2 regions of the Streptomyces achromogenes genome follow, and region 2 is predicted to be linked to the other one. Evidence: riboswitches for the same ligand, from Rfam matches in the RefSeq annotation. Region 2 holds a riboswitch; the other holds the start of a gene.
The links. Region 2 has a riboswitch for glycine ahead of gcvT (glycine cleavage system aminomethyltransferase GcvT). Riboswitches for the same ligand answer to the same signal wherever they lie in the genome.
Positions count from the first base shown of each region.

Region 1 (7,289 bases), 4.4 Mb from region 2:
ACCGGGTCCTTGAAGAGCCGGGTGAAGTTGTCGCCGCCGACGAAGTTCTCGGGCATGCCGAAGCCGCCCCAGCGGAAGAACGCGGCGTACACCGCGAACAGCATCGGCAGCAGCACGAGCGTGCCGAACAGCACCAGCGCGGGCACCTGGAAGCCGACGGCGGTGAGCCAGTGCAGGGCCCGTCGGCGGGCCCGCGCACGGCCCGCGACGACGGCGGGCGGCGCGGGCTCGACGTCCGGACCGCTGCGCTTGTCCGGGAGGAAGGTGGAGGTCATCGCCGGCTACTGCTCTTCCTTCGCGACCTTGGTGATCGACTGGCTGACCTGCTGGGGCGATTTCGAACCGGCGATCAGAGCGGCGACGCTGTCGTTGACCTCCTGGCCGAGGGCGGGCGCGTACGCCTGGTCGAGGTAGAGCTGGAATCCGGTGGCGCCCTTCAGCTGCGCCTGCACGGCCTTGATGTTCGGGTCGGTCAGGGCGCTCTCGGCGGCCGGGACGACGGGCAGCACCCCGGTCTTCTTGACGAGTTCGGTGTCCGTGGCGGCGGAGGCGAAGAACTTCAGGAAGTCGACGGCCGCCTGCGGGGCGTCCTTGCGCAGCGCGTGCCCGCCGCCACCGCCGAACACCTCGGTGATCACGCCCTTGCCGCCCTCGACCGCCGGGAACGGGAAGAAGCCGAGGTTCGCGCCGAGCCCCTTGCCCGCGTCGGCCTCAACGACCGGCGCCCACTGGCCCATGAGCTCCATCGCCGCCTTGCCGTTGCCGACGGCCGCGGCCTGACCGGTGGGACTGGAGTACGCGGCGCCGAGGAAGCCTTTCTGGAACGGCTGCAGATCGACGAGGTCCTGGAGGTGCTGTCCGGCCTGGACGAATCCGTCCCCGGTGAAGTCCTTGTCGTCCCCGGCCTTCTGCAGGGCGTCGACTCCGGCGGTGCGCATCGCGAGGTAGGCCCAGTAGTACATGCCGGGCCACTTCTCCTTGCCGGCGAGGGCGAGCGGGGTGATCCCGGCGGCCTTCAGCTTGCGCACGGCGTCGAGGAAGCCGCTCCAGGTGGTGGGCGGCGCGGGGATGCCGGCCTGCTTGAAGAGGGCCTTGTTGTACCAGAACCCGATCATGCCGATGTCGAACGGTATGCCGTACGCCTTGTCGCCGAGCAGGTACGGCTGGCGGGCGACGGAGAGCAGGCTCTCCCCCCAGTCCTTCGTGCGTTCCGTGAGGTTCTCGACCAGCCCCGCGTCGACCTGCTGCTTCAGGACCCCGCCGCCCCAGGTGTGAAAGATGTCGGGGAGCTTCCCGGAAGCGGTCAGCGCCGTCATCTTCGACTTGTAGGCGTCGTTCTCCAGTTGGACGATCTTCACCTTCACCTTGGGGTTCTGCGCCTCGAACTTCTTGGCCAAGGCGGCCCACACGTCCTTGGTCGGCTGGGTGGTGGAGATGTTCCACCACTCGATGGTGGTCGTCCCCGACGACGACCCCCCGTCCGAGTCGCCGCCGCAGGCGCTCAGTGCCGTCATGCCCAGACCGGCCGCGGCGGAGGCCGCCAGGAAGCCTCGGCGGGAGAGTGCCGGGTCGCCCATCATGCGCTCCTTGAGAGATCGAAAGTTTCGAACCAGATCCAGAAAGGTTCGCTGCTGCCGCACCCTAGAGACACCCTCCGACGGGTGGCAACCCCTTGAACACAGAGAATCCGGTGGCCTGTTCACGAAGGACCACTCGAGGAGGCTTCCAGCGGGAGCGAAACATTCGGATCAAGCGGCGAACGTTACGAAGTGGAGACCGACGCGACACCTTGGCCGAGATCAGCCTTCCCGGCACGGGGCGAGGGCCGGAAGGCCACGGCGGAAGCCGACCCCGACCGGATCCCCTCCGGCTCGCCACCCCGGACCGGGCGGGCAGTCAGGCACCGAGACACCGCGCCGCCGCGGCACCGACCGACGCCCGCCCCGTCATGCCGCCCGGCACCCGCCAGGCCGTCCCCCGCGGTCCGCCATGCCGCCTCCCGGCCCTATCGTGACCGCATGCAGAGCTACACGATCGGCCAGGCGGCACGACTGCTGGGCGTCAGCCCCGACACCGCGCGCCGCTGGGCGGACGCCGGCCGCGTGGCGACCCATCGCGACGAGACCGGACGACGCCTGGTGGACGGCAAGGCCCTCGCCGCCTTCTGCGTGGAACTCGCCCGATCTGACGGCACGGAGGACGAGACCCCCCACACCTCGGTCCGCAACGCCTTCCCCGGCATCGTCACCGCGATCAAACTGGGTGACGTGGCCGCCCAGGTGGAGATCCAGGCCGGCCCGCACCGCCTGGTCTCCCTGCTGACGCGGGAGGCGGTCGAGGAACTCGGACTCGAGGTCGGCATGGAGGCGACGGCCCGCGTGAAGTCGACAAACGTACACATCGACCGAGCGTGACCAGGGGCGGCACAAAGCGGTCATCCGCACCAAAAAACCCTTGGGGCCGTACCGTTGACGCCCATGACCTTGAGCATCCGCAACCAGCTTCCCGGCACCGTCACCGCAGTCCACCCCGGCCAGGTCATGGCCCTCGTGAAGATCCGCCTCGACGGCGGGCAGCACCTCACGGCGGCCATCACCCTGGAGGCCTCGGAGCAACTCGCCCTCGCACCCGGTGCCGCCGTCCACGCCCTGGTGAAGTCGACGGAGGTCTCTCTCTCCACCGGCCAGGTCGCCGGCCTCTCCATCCGCAACCGGTTGCCCGGCACGATCACCGGCCTCACCCTCGGCGCGGTCATGGCCGCCGTGCGGATCAGGGTGGACGACGGCGAACTCACCGCGGCCATCACCAGGGAGGCGGCCACCGACCTCGGTCTGTTCGTGGGCTCCGACGTCATCGCGCTGATCAAGTCGACCGAGGTGTCCCTGGCGACGGCGTAGAACGGCGAGGGGCCCCGTCCACGACGGACGGGGCCCACACGCGCTCCGGCTCAGTCCTCGTACGCGTCCAGCGGCGGGCACGAGCAGACGAGGTTGCGGTCGCCGAAGGCCTGGTCGACACGGCGCACCGGCGGCCAGTACTTGTCGGCGGCGGACACCCCGGCGGGGAAGACCGCCTCCTCACGCGCGTACGCGTGCGCCCACTCGCCGCCGAGCGCGGCCGCGGTGTGCGGGGCGCCGGCGAGCGGGTTGTCGTCGGCCGGCCACACGCCCGCGCCGACCTTCTCGATCTCCGCGCGAATCGCGATCATCGCGTCGCAGAACCGGTCGAGCTCGATCAGGTCCTCGGACTCGGTCGGCTCGATCATCAGCGTCCCCGCCACCGGGAACGACATCGTCGGCGCGTGGAAGCCGTAGTCGATGAGCCGCTTGGCCACGTCGTCCACCGTCACACCGGTCGCCCTGGTCAACGGCCGCAGGTCGATGATGCACTCGTGCGCCACCAACCCGCCCGGCCCGTTGTAGAGCACCGGGTAGTGCGGCTCCAGGCGCTTGGCGACGTAGTTGGCGCTCAGCACCGCCACCTGCGTGGCCCGCTTGAGGCCCTCACCGCCCATCAGCCGCACGTACGCCCAGGAGATCGGCAGGATGCCCGCGGAGCCCCACGGCGCCGCCGAGATCGGCCCCACGCCGGTCTCCGGCCCTGCGGCGGGCTGCAGCGGGTGGTTGGGCAGATACGGCGCCAGGTGCGACCGGACGGCCACCGGCCCGACGCCCGGGCCGCCACCGCCGTGCGGGATGCAGAACGTCTTGTGCAGGTTCAGGTGCGAGACGTCGCCGCCGAAGTGCCCCGGCTTGGCGAGCCCGACGAGCGCGTTGAGGTTGGCGCCGTCGACGTACACCTGCCCGCCGGCCTCGTGCACCTGCGCGCAGATGTCGGCGACGTGCTCCTCGAACACGCCGTGCGTGGACGGGTAGGTGATCATCAGCACCGACAGCTCGTCCCGGTACTGCTCGATCTTCGCCCGCAGGTCCTCGACGTCGATCTCGCCGTCCTCGGCGGTCTTCACGACGACGACCTTCATGCCGGCCATCACGGCGCTCGCCGCGTTCGTGCCGTGCGCGGAGGACGGGATGAGGCACACGGTGCGCTGCGCGTCGCCGTTGCCCCGGTGGTACCCGCGGACGGCGAGCAGCCCGGCCAGCTCCCCCTGCGACCCGGCGTTCGGCTGCAGGGACACCTTGTCGTACCCGGTGACCTCCGCGAGCCGCTCCTCGAGCTCCCGGATGAGCGTCAGGTAGCCCTGGGCCTGCTCGGCGGGGGCGAAGGGGTGCAGCTGCCCGAACTCGGGCCAGGTGACCGGCTCCATCTCGGTGGTGGCGTTGAGCTTCATGGTGCACGAGCCCAGCGGGATCATGCCCCGGTCGAGCGCGTAGTCCCGGTCGGCCAGCCTGCGCAGGTAGCGCAGCATCGCGGTCTCGGACCGGTGCCGCTGGAAGACGGGGTGGGTGAGGATGTCGTCGGTCCGCAGCAGTCCGGCGGGCAGGGCGTCCTCGACGGCCGCGTCGAGCGACTCGATGTCGCCGTCCACGCCGAAGGCCGCCCAGACCGCGGCGACCTGGGCACGCGCGGTGGTCTCGTCACAGGAGAGCGCCACCCGGTCGGCATCGACGAGGTGCAGGTTGACCCCGCGGTCCCGCGCGGCGGCGACGGCCTCGGCGGCCTTCCCGGGCACCCGCACGGTCAGCGTGTCGAAGTACGCCCCGTGCACCACCTCGACGCCCCCGGCCTCGAGCCCCGCGGCGATGATCGCGGCGTACCGGTGCGTGCGCCGGGCGATCGCGCGCAGCCCGTCGGGGCCGTGGTAGACCGCGTACATCCCGGCCATCACCGCCAGCAGCACCTGCGCCGTGCAGATGTTGCTCGTCGCCTTCTCGCGCCTGATGTGCTGCTCACGCGTCTGCAGTGCGAGCCGGTAGGCCTTGTTCCCGTCCGCGTCCACGGACACGCCCACGAGACGGCCGGGCAGGCTCCGCGCGAACTTCTCGTGCACCGCCATGTAGCCGGCGTGCGGCCCCCCGAAGCCCATCGGCACACCGAACCGCTGGGTGGTGCCGACCGCGATGTCCGCACCCAGCTCACCGGGCGACTTCAGCAGCGTCAGCGCGAGCAGGTCCGCGGCGACGGTGACGAGCGCGCCGAGCCCGTGCGCCTGGTCGATGAGCGCCTTCAGGTCCCGCACGGCGCCGGACGCACCGGGGTACTGGACGAGCACGCCGTTGATCTCGCGCTCCGCGATCTCCGCCGGAATGCCGCCGCTCAGATCGGCGACGACGACCTCGACGCCGGTCGGCTCGGCACGCGTCTCGATCACGGCGATGGTCTGCGGCAGCGCGTCCGCGTCGATGAGGAAGAGGCCCTTCTTGTTCTTCCCCATACGCCGTGACAGCGCCATCGCCTCGGCGGCCGCCGTGCCCTCGTCGAGCAGCGACGCGCCCGAGGTCGGCAGACCCGTCAGGTCGGCGACCATCGTCTGGAAGTTCAGCAGCGCCTCCAGCCGGCCCTGGGAGATCTCCGGCTGGTACGGCGTGTAGGCGGTGTACCAGGCCGGGTTCTCCATGACGTTGCGCAGGATGACGGGCGGCGTGAAGGTGCCGTAGTAGCCGAGGCCGATCATCGGGGCGAGCACCTGGTTGCGGTCGGCCAGCGAGCGCAGCTCGGCCAGCACCTCGGCCTCGGTGCGGGCGCCCGGCAGGTCCAGCGCGTCGGCGTTCTTGATCACGTCAGGGACCGCGGCGGCGGTGAGCTCGTCGAGCGAGCCGTAGCCGACGTGCGCGAGCATCTTGGCCATCGCCTCGTGGTCGGGCCCGATGTGGCGCTGCTCGAAGGGGATTCCCTGCTCGAGCTCGGAGAGCGGAATGCGGTGGGCGGTCATTACGGAGGCCTCCTGGTCTGACACGACCTTCGAGGGTCACCACGGCGGGTACCCGGACGGCCTCCCCCTCTGTCATCTCAACCTGAGAGCTTCACCGGCCGCCAGCGGACGACCGGCTTTCACCGTCGGTGAGAGCGGACACCGTCGACGCCGTCGGCACCCGCCCTGCTTTCCAGAGTGACCTCGTCCGTGCGGTACGTGAGCCTGAGAGATTCCGGGGAGGATTTGCTCCTTCGGCGCCTCCGGTGGTCTCCGGAGGACTCTCCCGCACGGGGTCAGCAGCCTTTGTCAGACTACCAGCGAGGTCAACGGGCCTCTCGAGTGGCCGCTCGCCCCGATGTGCTCTTTTGTAGTCCTTACGGACGAGCTGCGACCAAGAGGAGGGCCCGTGCAGACCGACATCGATCCGCGCAACCTGATCGGCCGCAAGGCGTTCGACCGCAACGGGGCGAAGATAGGCACCGTCGACGAGGTCTACCTCGACGACGCGACCGGTGTACCGGAGTGGGCCGCCATCCGCACGGGCCTGTTCTCCCGTGACGCCTTCGTCCCCCTGGAGCCCAGCGAGCTGGTCGAGGGGACCCTGCACATCCCGTTCGACCGCGCGCTGATCAAGGACGCCCCCGACTTCGGCGTGGGCCGCCATCTCTCCCCGGAGCAGGAACTCCAGCTCTACCACCACTACGGTCTGGACGTGGCGGCCCCTCCCCCGCTGCCCGACCACGATTTCGGCCGTCTGGCGGGCACGGACGAAAGCTGACTCCCGCAGCCGACAGCTCCTGAACCTCGGACAGCCTCACTCCGTGCCGCTGTCCGGCGCCACCGAGAGTTCCCGCGTGCCGCCCGCCGCCTCCGCCTCCTCGTCCTCTCCCGGTCTTCGCCGCACCAGCGGCAGCGGGTCCGCCGGAGCCAACCGCGGATCGTCGGTGCGGAACGTGCGCACCCGGCCCGGCTCCGACTCCGGCGTCTCGAACCGCACCGTGACCCGGCCCAGCCCACTGCCCTGCACCCACCCGTGTCCGAGCTCGGCATGCCGCACGTCGTGCCCCGGACGCCACTGATGCTCGGCGTGGACAGCGGCGTGGGCCGGCGCCGACTCCTCGGCGGCGGGCTCCTCCACGGGCCCGGCCGCGGACTCGTCCGCCCGCGCCTCCGCGGCCTGCGCGAACAGGTCCTCCTGCGTGAAGTCCGCCAGACCGCTGACGCCCACCCCGAGCAGCCGCACCCCGCCCGTGGTGTCGACGGAGTCCAGCAACCGGGCCGCCGCTTCCCTGATCACCGCCGGATCGTCCGTGGGCCCGCGCAGCGTCTCGGACCGGGTGAGCGTCGAGAAGTCGTAGCGGCGCACCTTCAGCACGATGGTCCGGCCCGACAGACCGGCCTCCCGGAGCCTGCGCACACACCGGTCCGCGAGCCGCTGGACCTCCAGCCCCACCCGGACCCGGTCGTGGATGTC
Region 1 is NZ_JAUSYH010000001.1:1,644,025-1,651,313, forward strand. Features, by position in the region: gene QF032_RS07445 (carbohydrate ABC transporter permease) at 1-275, opposite strand, end outside; gene QF032_RS07450 (extracellular solute-binding protein) at 282-1,577, opposite strand; gene QF032_RS07455 (TOBE domain-containing protein) at 2,019-2,414, shown strand; gene QF032_RS07460 (TOBE domain-containing protein) at 2,478-2,897, shown strand; gene gcvP (aminomethyl-transferring glycine dehydrogenase) at 2,948-5,833, opposite strand; glycine riboswitch at 6,016-6,111, opposite strand; gene QF032_RS07470 (PRC-barrel domain-containing protein) at 6,222-6,593, shown strand; gene QF032_RS07475 (DNA polymerase IV) at 6,630-7,289, opposite strand, start outside.
Region 1: it holds a riboswitch for glycine, as region 2 does, so the genes downstream of both, gcvP (aminomethyl-transferring glycine dehydrogenase) here and gcvT (glycine cleavage system aminomethyltransferase GcvT) in region 2, are expected to answer to the same signal.

Region 2 (7,289 bases):
AGGTAGGGCGCGCCGAGCGCCGGCTGCACCCAGGCCCGGCGCAATGTGCGGACCGCCTGGGCGCGGTGGGCGTTCTGCGCGAGCAGCGCGTAGAACTGCGAGATCTCGATGGCGGGTTCGGACAGCCGGAGCGGCCCGGCGGGCTGGCGCTCCAGGCCGGTGGCGATCCGGCGCAGGTCCAGCCACGGGATGCCGACGCCGCCGCCGGGGGCGTGCGGGTTCAGCCAGAGGCCGTAGTGGTCGGGAAAGAGGGTCCGGGCCACGTCCAGCCCGTCGACCACCTCGTACGACCGGTTCCAGCCGCTGGCGCTGAGCTCCTGGGCGGACGTCACACAGGGCGCGTAGCCGTGCCCTTCGACCTCCATGTTGCCGTACTGGGCGTCCGGGGAGCCGGCCTGCCCGTGCCACAGCAGCATCCAGAGCCGGCCCGAGGAGGAAGTCGCGAGCGCGCGCAGGAGCGCCTCGTAGGTGTCGTAGCGCCCGGGCGTGACCTGGCGCAGCATGTGCTCGACCGAGCCGGTCGCGGCAGTGCCAGCGCTCACTTTTTATCGCCCCTTCGAGAAGTTGCCCCGCGTCGGAGTCCAGCTTAGGCGCTCCGCCCGGTCGAGCAGAGGAGAGCGCGGGCCCCGTGCCTCGCCGGACGGCCCGCTTCCCGGCCCCACGGCCAGGACCTGTCTAGTGAAGCCTGGAGTAGAAGGGGCGGACCCGCTCCTTCATCCAGTCGCCCACCGGATCCTGGGCGACGTCGAGGAGGACCAGGTTGACCGGCCAGGGCACGGCCGCCGTCGTCAGGGCCCTGCCGAGGGCTTCCAGGGGCAGCGCGCGCAGGTCGCCCTCCCACTGGGAGAGCTCGACGCCCACGAACATCACCGGGTCCGCCGTCTCGATCGCGGCCAGGCAGCGGCGGGCGGTGCGGACCACGCCGACGGCCTCGAACTCCGCGCAGGCCGCGGCCAGGAAGTCCATCGGGTCGTCCTGCCAGTCCGGCTCGTAGAGGCGGACCCGGCCGCCGGTGGCCGGGCCGTCCAGCGGGGTGCGGCCGGCCCGGCACAGCTCGGCCACGGCGGGCGGCGGCAGCGGGACGCCGACCATGCCGTCGGGGTTGACGAGGATGCCCGCCTGCGGCGGCAGCCCCCGCGCGAACTCCACGGCCGGCGCGACGGTGAACGACATGTGCGAGCCGACGACCTGGCGGAACTGCTCCTCGGAGCTGAAGACCGGCACGTACACCTGGCCGTCGAGTTCCATCGTGGGCAGGTCGAGGGGGCCGCTGTGCGGGCCGCCGCCGCCGGGGAGCGGCACCCAGACGAAGCTGCGGCCGAGCACCTCCACGATCCGGCCGCCGGCTCCCGGCATGCCGAGGGAGGCGGAGAGCACCTCCTCCAGCTCGTTGCCGGGCCATCCGCCGTGCGAATGGGGGTGCGCCTGCGCCGGGAAGTCCGCGGGGAAGTCCGCCGGGGGGAAGTCCATCTGCCTACCGCCTGCTAAGAACCGCTCACTCTGCTGTGACTGAAAGGCTAGCGGGTGCCGACGGCCCCGCCGCTGCCCGTGAGGCCGACGGACCTCAGCCCGTGAAGCCGATCCGCCGCAGGACGTCGGCGGCGGGCCGGTCGAGCAGGACCGCGGAGCCGCACCCCTCGGGCAGCCGGCCCTTCTCCACCGACCGCAGGAGCCGGGCGGCGGCCCGGCGGTGCCGCAGGAACGCGTACCGCGAGACGCCTCGGCCGCGCTCGCGCTGGCCCCGCAGGGCCGCGTCCGCGCCGACGTCGAGAACGATCAGGTGCAGGGCGCCGCCGCGGCGGCGGGCCGCGCGGGCCAGCCAGTCGCGGACCCAGGCCTGGGTGCCGCAGTCGTGCACCACGACGCCCCCGCCGCCGCGCAGGGCCCGGCGCAGTCCGGCGTAGTGGGCGAGGCGGACCAGCGGCCGGTAGAGGGCGTAGGGCAGGAGGCGGGGCATCCGGGCGTCCCAGCGGTCGCGGGTGTCCTGGGAGTCGATGCGCACGCCGGGCACCGCGCGCTTCATCAGGGTGGACTTGCCGCTGCCGGGCAGACCGGTGACCACGACCAGGTCACGCGGGCCGAAGAGCAGGCCGTGCGGACTGCGGCCGGCCCGCTCGCGCAGATCGCGGACGACGGGCGCGGGCTGCCGGGAGCACGCCTCCCGGGTACGGGCGCCGGGCTGCGCGGGCAGCGCGATCCCGGAGCCGGCCGCGAAGGCCGTGGTCCTCGCCGAGGTCGTCCTCTTCACCGTGATCGTCCTCCCCTGGGGCCAGATAGTGCTCATCCCCGTCGAGCGTAAAGAGAAGGTAATGCGCGGCGCCTCGCGTTTTCGTGCGCATAGCGACACAAGCCGGTTACAGATCCGGCCTGCCACGACGGGGGCGGGCCGTGCGATGATGGCCGCGCCAACTGCATACCGGCCGTTTGAATCCGCGCGGGAGAGTCCTCAGCAGCAGTTCCGCTGGGGCGCCGAAGGAGCAAGTCCCTCCCTTGAATCTCTCAGGCCCCGTTACCGCGCGGGCGAGGCACATCTGAAAAGCGGGCCGCCGTCGCCGGCGGTCCCACCCACGGTGCAAGCCATGTCCCGCCCCCGCTCGCAGCGGTGGTCATGGCGAACCTCTCAGGTTCCGATGACAGATGGGGAGGAACGACCTCGCCGTCCCCCCACGCGCCCGGCTCACGTTCGCGCGGGAGGGGCCCCGTCGCCTTGGGAGACGAACGACCGATGAGCAGTACCGCACCCCGTCACACCGCGCTCGACGCCCTGCATCGCTCGCTCGGCGCGACGATGACCGACTTCGCCGGCTGGGACATGCCCCTGCGCTACGGCTCCGAACGCGACGAGCATCTCGCCGTCCGCACCCGGGCCGGGCTCTTCGACCTCTCGCACATGGGCGAGATCACGGTGACCGGCCCGGAGGCGGCCGAGTTCCTGAACTTCGCCCTGGTGGGCGACCTCGCCGCGGTGGGCGTGGGCCGCGCCCGCTACACCATGATCTGCGCCGAGGACGGCGGCATCCTCGACGACCTCATCGTGTACCGGCTGGCCGAGGCCGAGTACATGATCGTCTCCAACGCCTCCAACGCTCAGAACGTCCTGAACGAGTTGGGCAACCTGGCCGAGGAGTTCGACGTCGAGGTCCGCGACGACCGTGACGCCTACGCCCTGATCGCCGTCCAGGGGCCTGAGTCCCCCGGCATCCTCACGGCCCTCACCGACGCCGACCTGGAAGGCCTGAAGTACTACGCGGGCCTGCCGGGCACCGTCGCCGGCGTCCCCGCGCTCATCGCGCGCACCGGCTACACCGGCGAGGACGGCTTCGAGCTGTTCGTGAAGCCGGAGCACGCCGTCGAGCTGTGGCAGGCGCTGACCAAGGCCGGCGAGGGCGTCGGGCTGGTCCCCTGCGGTCTGTCCTGCCGGGACACGCTGCGCCTGGAGGCGGGCATGCCGCTGTACGGGCACGAGCTGAGCCTCTCCCTCACCCCCTTCGACGCGGGCCTCGGGCGCGTGGTGAAGTTCGAGAAGGAGGGCGACTTCGTCGGGCGTGCGGCGCTCGCCGAGGCGGCGGCGCTGGCCGAGCGGCAGCCGCCGCGCGTCCTGGTCGGCCTGGTCGCCGAGGGCCGCCGCGTACCGCGCGCCGGGTACGCCGTCGTTTCGGGCGGCGAGGTGATCGGCGAGGTCACCTCCGGGGCGCCGTCCCCGACGCTGGGCAAGCCGATCGCGATGGCGTACGTCGACGCCGCGCACGCCGCGCCGGGCACCCCGGGCGTGGGCGTGGACATCCGGGGCAGTCACGAGCCGTACGAGGTCGTGGCGCTGCCCTTCTACAAGCGCCAGAAGTAGACACTGGGCCCCCGGGCCGCAGGTGACACCGCGCACCTTCGCGCTGCTCACCCGTGCCCGGGACCGTCCCCCCTTCATCAGCACTCCCCCGCGTACAGGAGAATTCAGGCCATGAGCAACCCCCAGCAGCTGCGTTACAGCAAGGAGCACGAGTGGCTGTCGGTCGCCGAGGACGGCGTCTCGACGGTCGGCATCACGGAGCACGCGGCCAACGCGCTCGGTGACGTGGTCTTCGTCCAGCTCCCGGAGGCCGGCGCCACGGTGGCCGCGGGCGAGTCCTGCGGCGAGCTGGAGTCGACCAAGTCGGTCAGCGAGCTGTACGCCCCGGTCTCCGGTGAGATCACCGAGGTCAACCAGGACGTCGTCGACGACCCGGCGCTGGTGAACTCCGCCCCCTTCGAGGGCGGGTGGCTGTTCAAGGTACGCGTCACGGGCGAGCCGGACGATCTGCTCTCCGCCGACGAGTACACCGCCTACACCGCCGGCTGAGGAGTCGTAGTCGCATGTCCGTCCTGAACACGTCCCTGCACGAGCTCGACCCGGAGATCGCGGCCGCGGTCGACGCCGAACTGCACCGCCAGCAGTCCACGCTCGAGATGATCGCCTCGGAGAACTTCGCGCCGCTCGCGGTCATGGAGGCCCAGGGCTCGGTCCTGACCAACAAGTACGCCGAGGGCTACCCCGGCCGCCGCTACTACGGCGGCTGCGAGCACGTCGACGTCACCGAGCAGATCGCCATCGACCGCCTCAAGGACCTCTTCGGCGCCGAGTACGCCAACGTCCAGCCGCATTCCGGCGCCTCGGCGAACCAGGCCGCGCTGTTCGCCCTCGCCCAGCCCGGCGACACCATCCTCGGTCTCGATCTTGCCCACGGCGGCCACCTCACCCACGGCATGCGGCTCAACTTCTCCGGCAAGCAGTTCGACGTGGTCGCCTACCACGTCGACGACGCCGGCCTGGTCGACATGGCGGAGGTCGAGCGCCTGGCCAAGGAGCACCGCCCGAAGGTCATCATCGCGGGCTGGTCCGCCTACCCCCGGCAGCTCGACTTCGCCGAGTTCCGCCGCATCGCCGACGCGGTCGAGGCGTTCCTGTGGGTCGACATGGCCCACTTCGCGGGCCTGGTCGCGGCCGGTCTCCACCCGAACCCGGTGGAGTACGCCGACGTCGTCACCTCCACCACCCACAAGACCCTCGGCGGCCCCCGCGGCGGCATCATCCTCGCGAAGAAGGAGTTCGCCAAGAAGCTGAACTCCTCCGTCTTCCCCGGCTTCCAGGGCGGCCCCCTGGAGCACGTCATCGCCGCCAAGGCCGTCTCCTTCAAGGTGGCCGCGAGCGAGGACTTCAAGGAGCGCCAGGCCCGCACGGTCGAGGGCGCGAAGATCCTCGCCGAACGCCTCACCGCGCCGGACGCCCGCGAGGCCGGCGTGAACGTCCTGTCCGGCGGCACCGACGTCCACCTCATCCTGGTCGACCTGCGCGCCTCGGCACTGGACGGACAGCAGGCCGAGGACCGCCTCCACGAGGTCGGCATCACCGTCAACCGCAACGCCGTCCCCGACGACCCGCGCCCGCCGATGGTCACCTCGGGTCTGCGCATCGGCACCCCCGCCCTGGCCACCCGCGGCTTCACCGCCGAGGACTTCGCCGAGGTCGCCGACGTCATCGCGCAGACCCTCAAGCCGTCGTACGACGCCGCCTCCCTCAAGGCCCGGGTCACCGCCCTCGCCCACAAGCACCCCCTGTACCCCGGCCTGAACAAGTAGTTCCCTGGTGGGGGCGCCCGACGACGTGCGCCCCCGCCCTTTCTCGAGGAGTTCCCGTGGCCATCTCGGTCTTCGACCTGTTCTCGATCGGCATCGGCCCGTCCAGCTCCCACACGGTCGGCCCGATGCGGGCGGCCCGCATGTTCGCACGGCGGCTGCGCAACGAGTCCCTGCTGGACTCCGCCGCCTCGGTCCGCTGTGAGCTGTACGGCTCGCTCGGCGCGACCGGGCACGGCCACGGCACGCCCAAGGCGGTCCTGCTGGGCCTGGAGGGCTCCTCGCCGCGCACGGTGGACGTGGAGAACGCCGACGAGCGGGTGGAGCAGATCAGGAACTCCGGGCGGCTGCGGCTGCTGGGCTCGCACGAGATCCCGTTCTCCTTCAACGACGATCTCGTCCTGCACCGCCGCAAGGCCCTCCCGTACCACGCCAACGGCATGACGATATGGGCCCATGACGCGCAGGGCGCCGAACTGCTGTCGAAGACGTACTACTCGGTCGGCGGCGGGTTCGTCGTGGACGAGGAGGCGGTCGGCGCGGACCGCATCAAACTCGACGACGCGGTACTGAAGTACCCCTTCCGCACGGGCGACGAACTGCTGCGCCTCACGAGGGAGACCGGTCTGTCGATCTCCGCGCTGATGCTGGAGAACGAGCGGGCCTGGCGCACGGAGGACGAGATCCGGGCCGGCCTGCTGGAGCTGTGGCGGGTGATGCAGGGCTGTGTCTCACGGGGCATGTCCCGGGAGGGCATCCTGCCGGGCGGCCTGCGCGTCCGCCGCCGCGCCGCCATGACAGCCCGTCAGCTCCGGGCGGAGGGCGACGCGTTGGCGCACTCCATGGAGTGGATCACGCTGTACGCGATGGCCGTGAACGAGGAGAACGCGGCCGGCGGAAGGGTGGTCACCGCTCCCACGAACGGCGCGGCCGGCATCATCCCGGCGGTGCTGCACTACTACATGAACTTCGTGCCCGGCGCCGACGAGGACGGCGTCGTCCGCTTCCTTCTCGCGGCCGGGGCGATCGGCATGCTCTTCAAGGAGAACGCCTCCATCTCCGGCGCCGAGGTCGGCTGCCAGGGCGAGGTCGGCTCGGCCTGCTCGATGGCGGCGGGTGCGCTCGCCGAGGTCCTCGGCGGATCCCCGGAACAGGTCGAGAACGCGGCCGAGATCGGCATGGAGCACAACCTCGGCCTCACCTGCGATCCGGTGGGCGGCCTGGTCCAGATCCCGTGCATCGAGCGCAACGGCATGGCCGCGGTCAAGGCGGTCACCGCGGCCCGTATGGCCATGCGCGGCGACGGCTCGCACAAGGTGTCCCTCGACAAGGTCATCAAGACCATGAAGGACACCGGCGCGGACATGAGCGTCAAGTACAAGGAGACCGCGCGGGGCGGTCTCGCGGTGAACATCATCGAGTGCTGAGCCGGCGGGAACCGGGGGGAAGAGGAATGAGGGATCCCAGGATGAGCGGGCCGGTCGGCGCCGCCGGCGGCAACGGCAGGTACTCCGGCGTCGTGCGGCCCGGCGACCCGATCGCGGTCGAGCTGCCGGACGGGCCGCACGTGCCCCTCACGATCGTGTGATCCGGGCCCGATCCGGCCCGGCCCCGAACGGCGGGCCCTAGCCGCGGAAGGCCGCAGGGCGTTCCGGGGTCGCCTCGGCCAGGGCCTTGGTGAC
Region 2 is NZ_JAUSYH010000001.1:6,020,838-6,028,126, reverse strand. Features, by position in the region: gene QF032_RS27180 (enhanced serine sensitivity protein SseB C-terminal domain-containing protein) at 1-503, opposite strand, end outside; gene QF032_RS27175 (enhanced serine sensitivity protein SseB) at 676-1,470, opposite strand; gene QF032_RS27170 (AAA family ATPase) at 1,565-2,284, opposite strand; glycine riboswitch at 2,426-2,525, shown strand; glycine riboswitch at 2,526-2,647, shown strand; gene gcvT (glycine cleavage system aminomethyltransferase GcvT) at 2,726-3,844, shown strand; gene gcvH (glycine cleavage system protein GcvH) at 3,956-4,333, shown strand; gene glyA (serine hydroxymethyltransferase) at 4,348-5,610, shown strand; gene QF032_RS27150 (L-serine ammonia-lyase) at 5,667-7,034, shown strand; gene QF032_RS27145 (NADPH-dependent F420 reductase) at 7,233-7,289, opposite strand, start outside.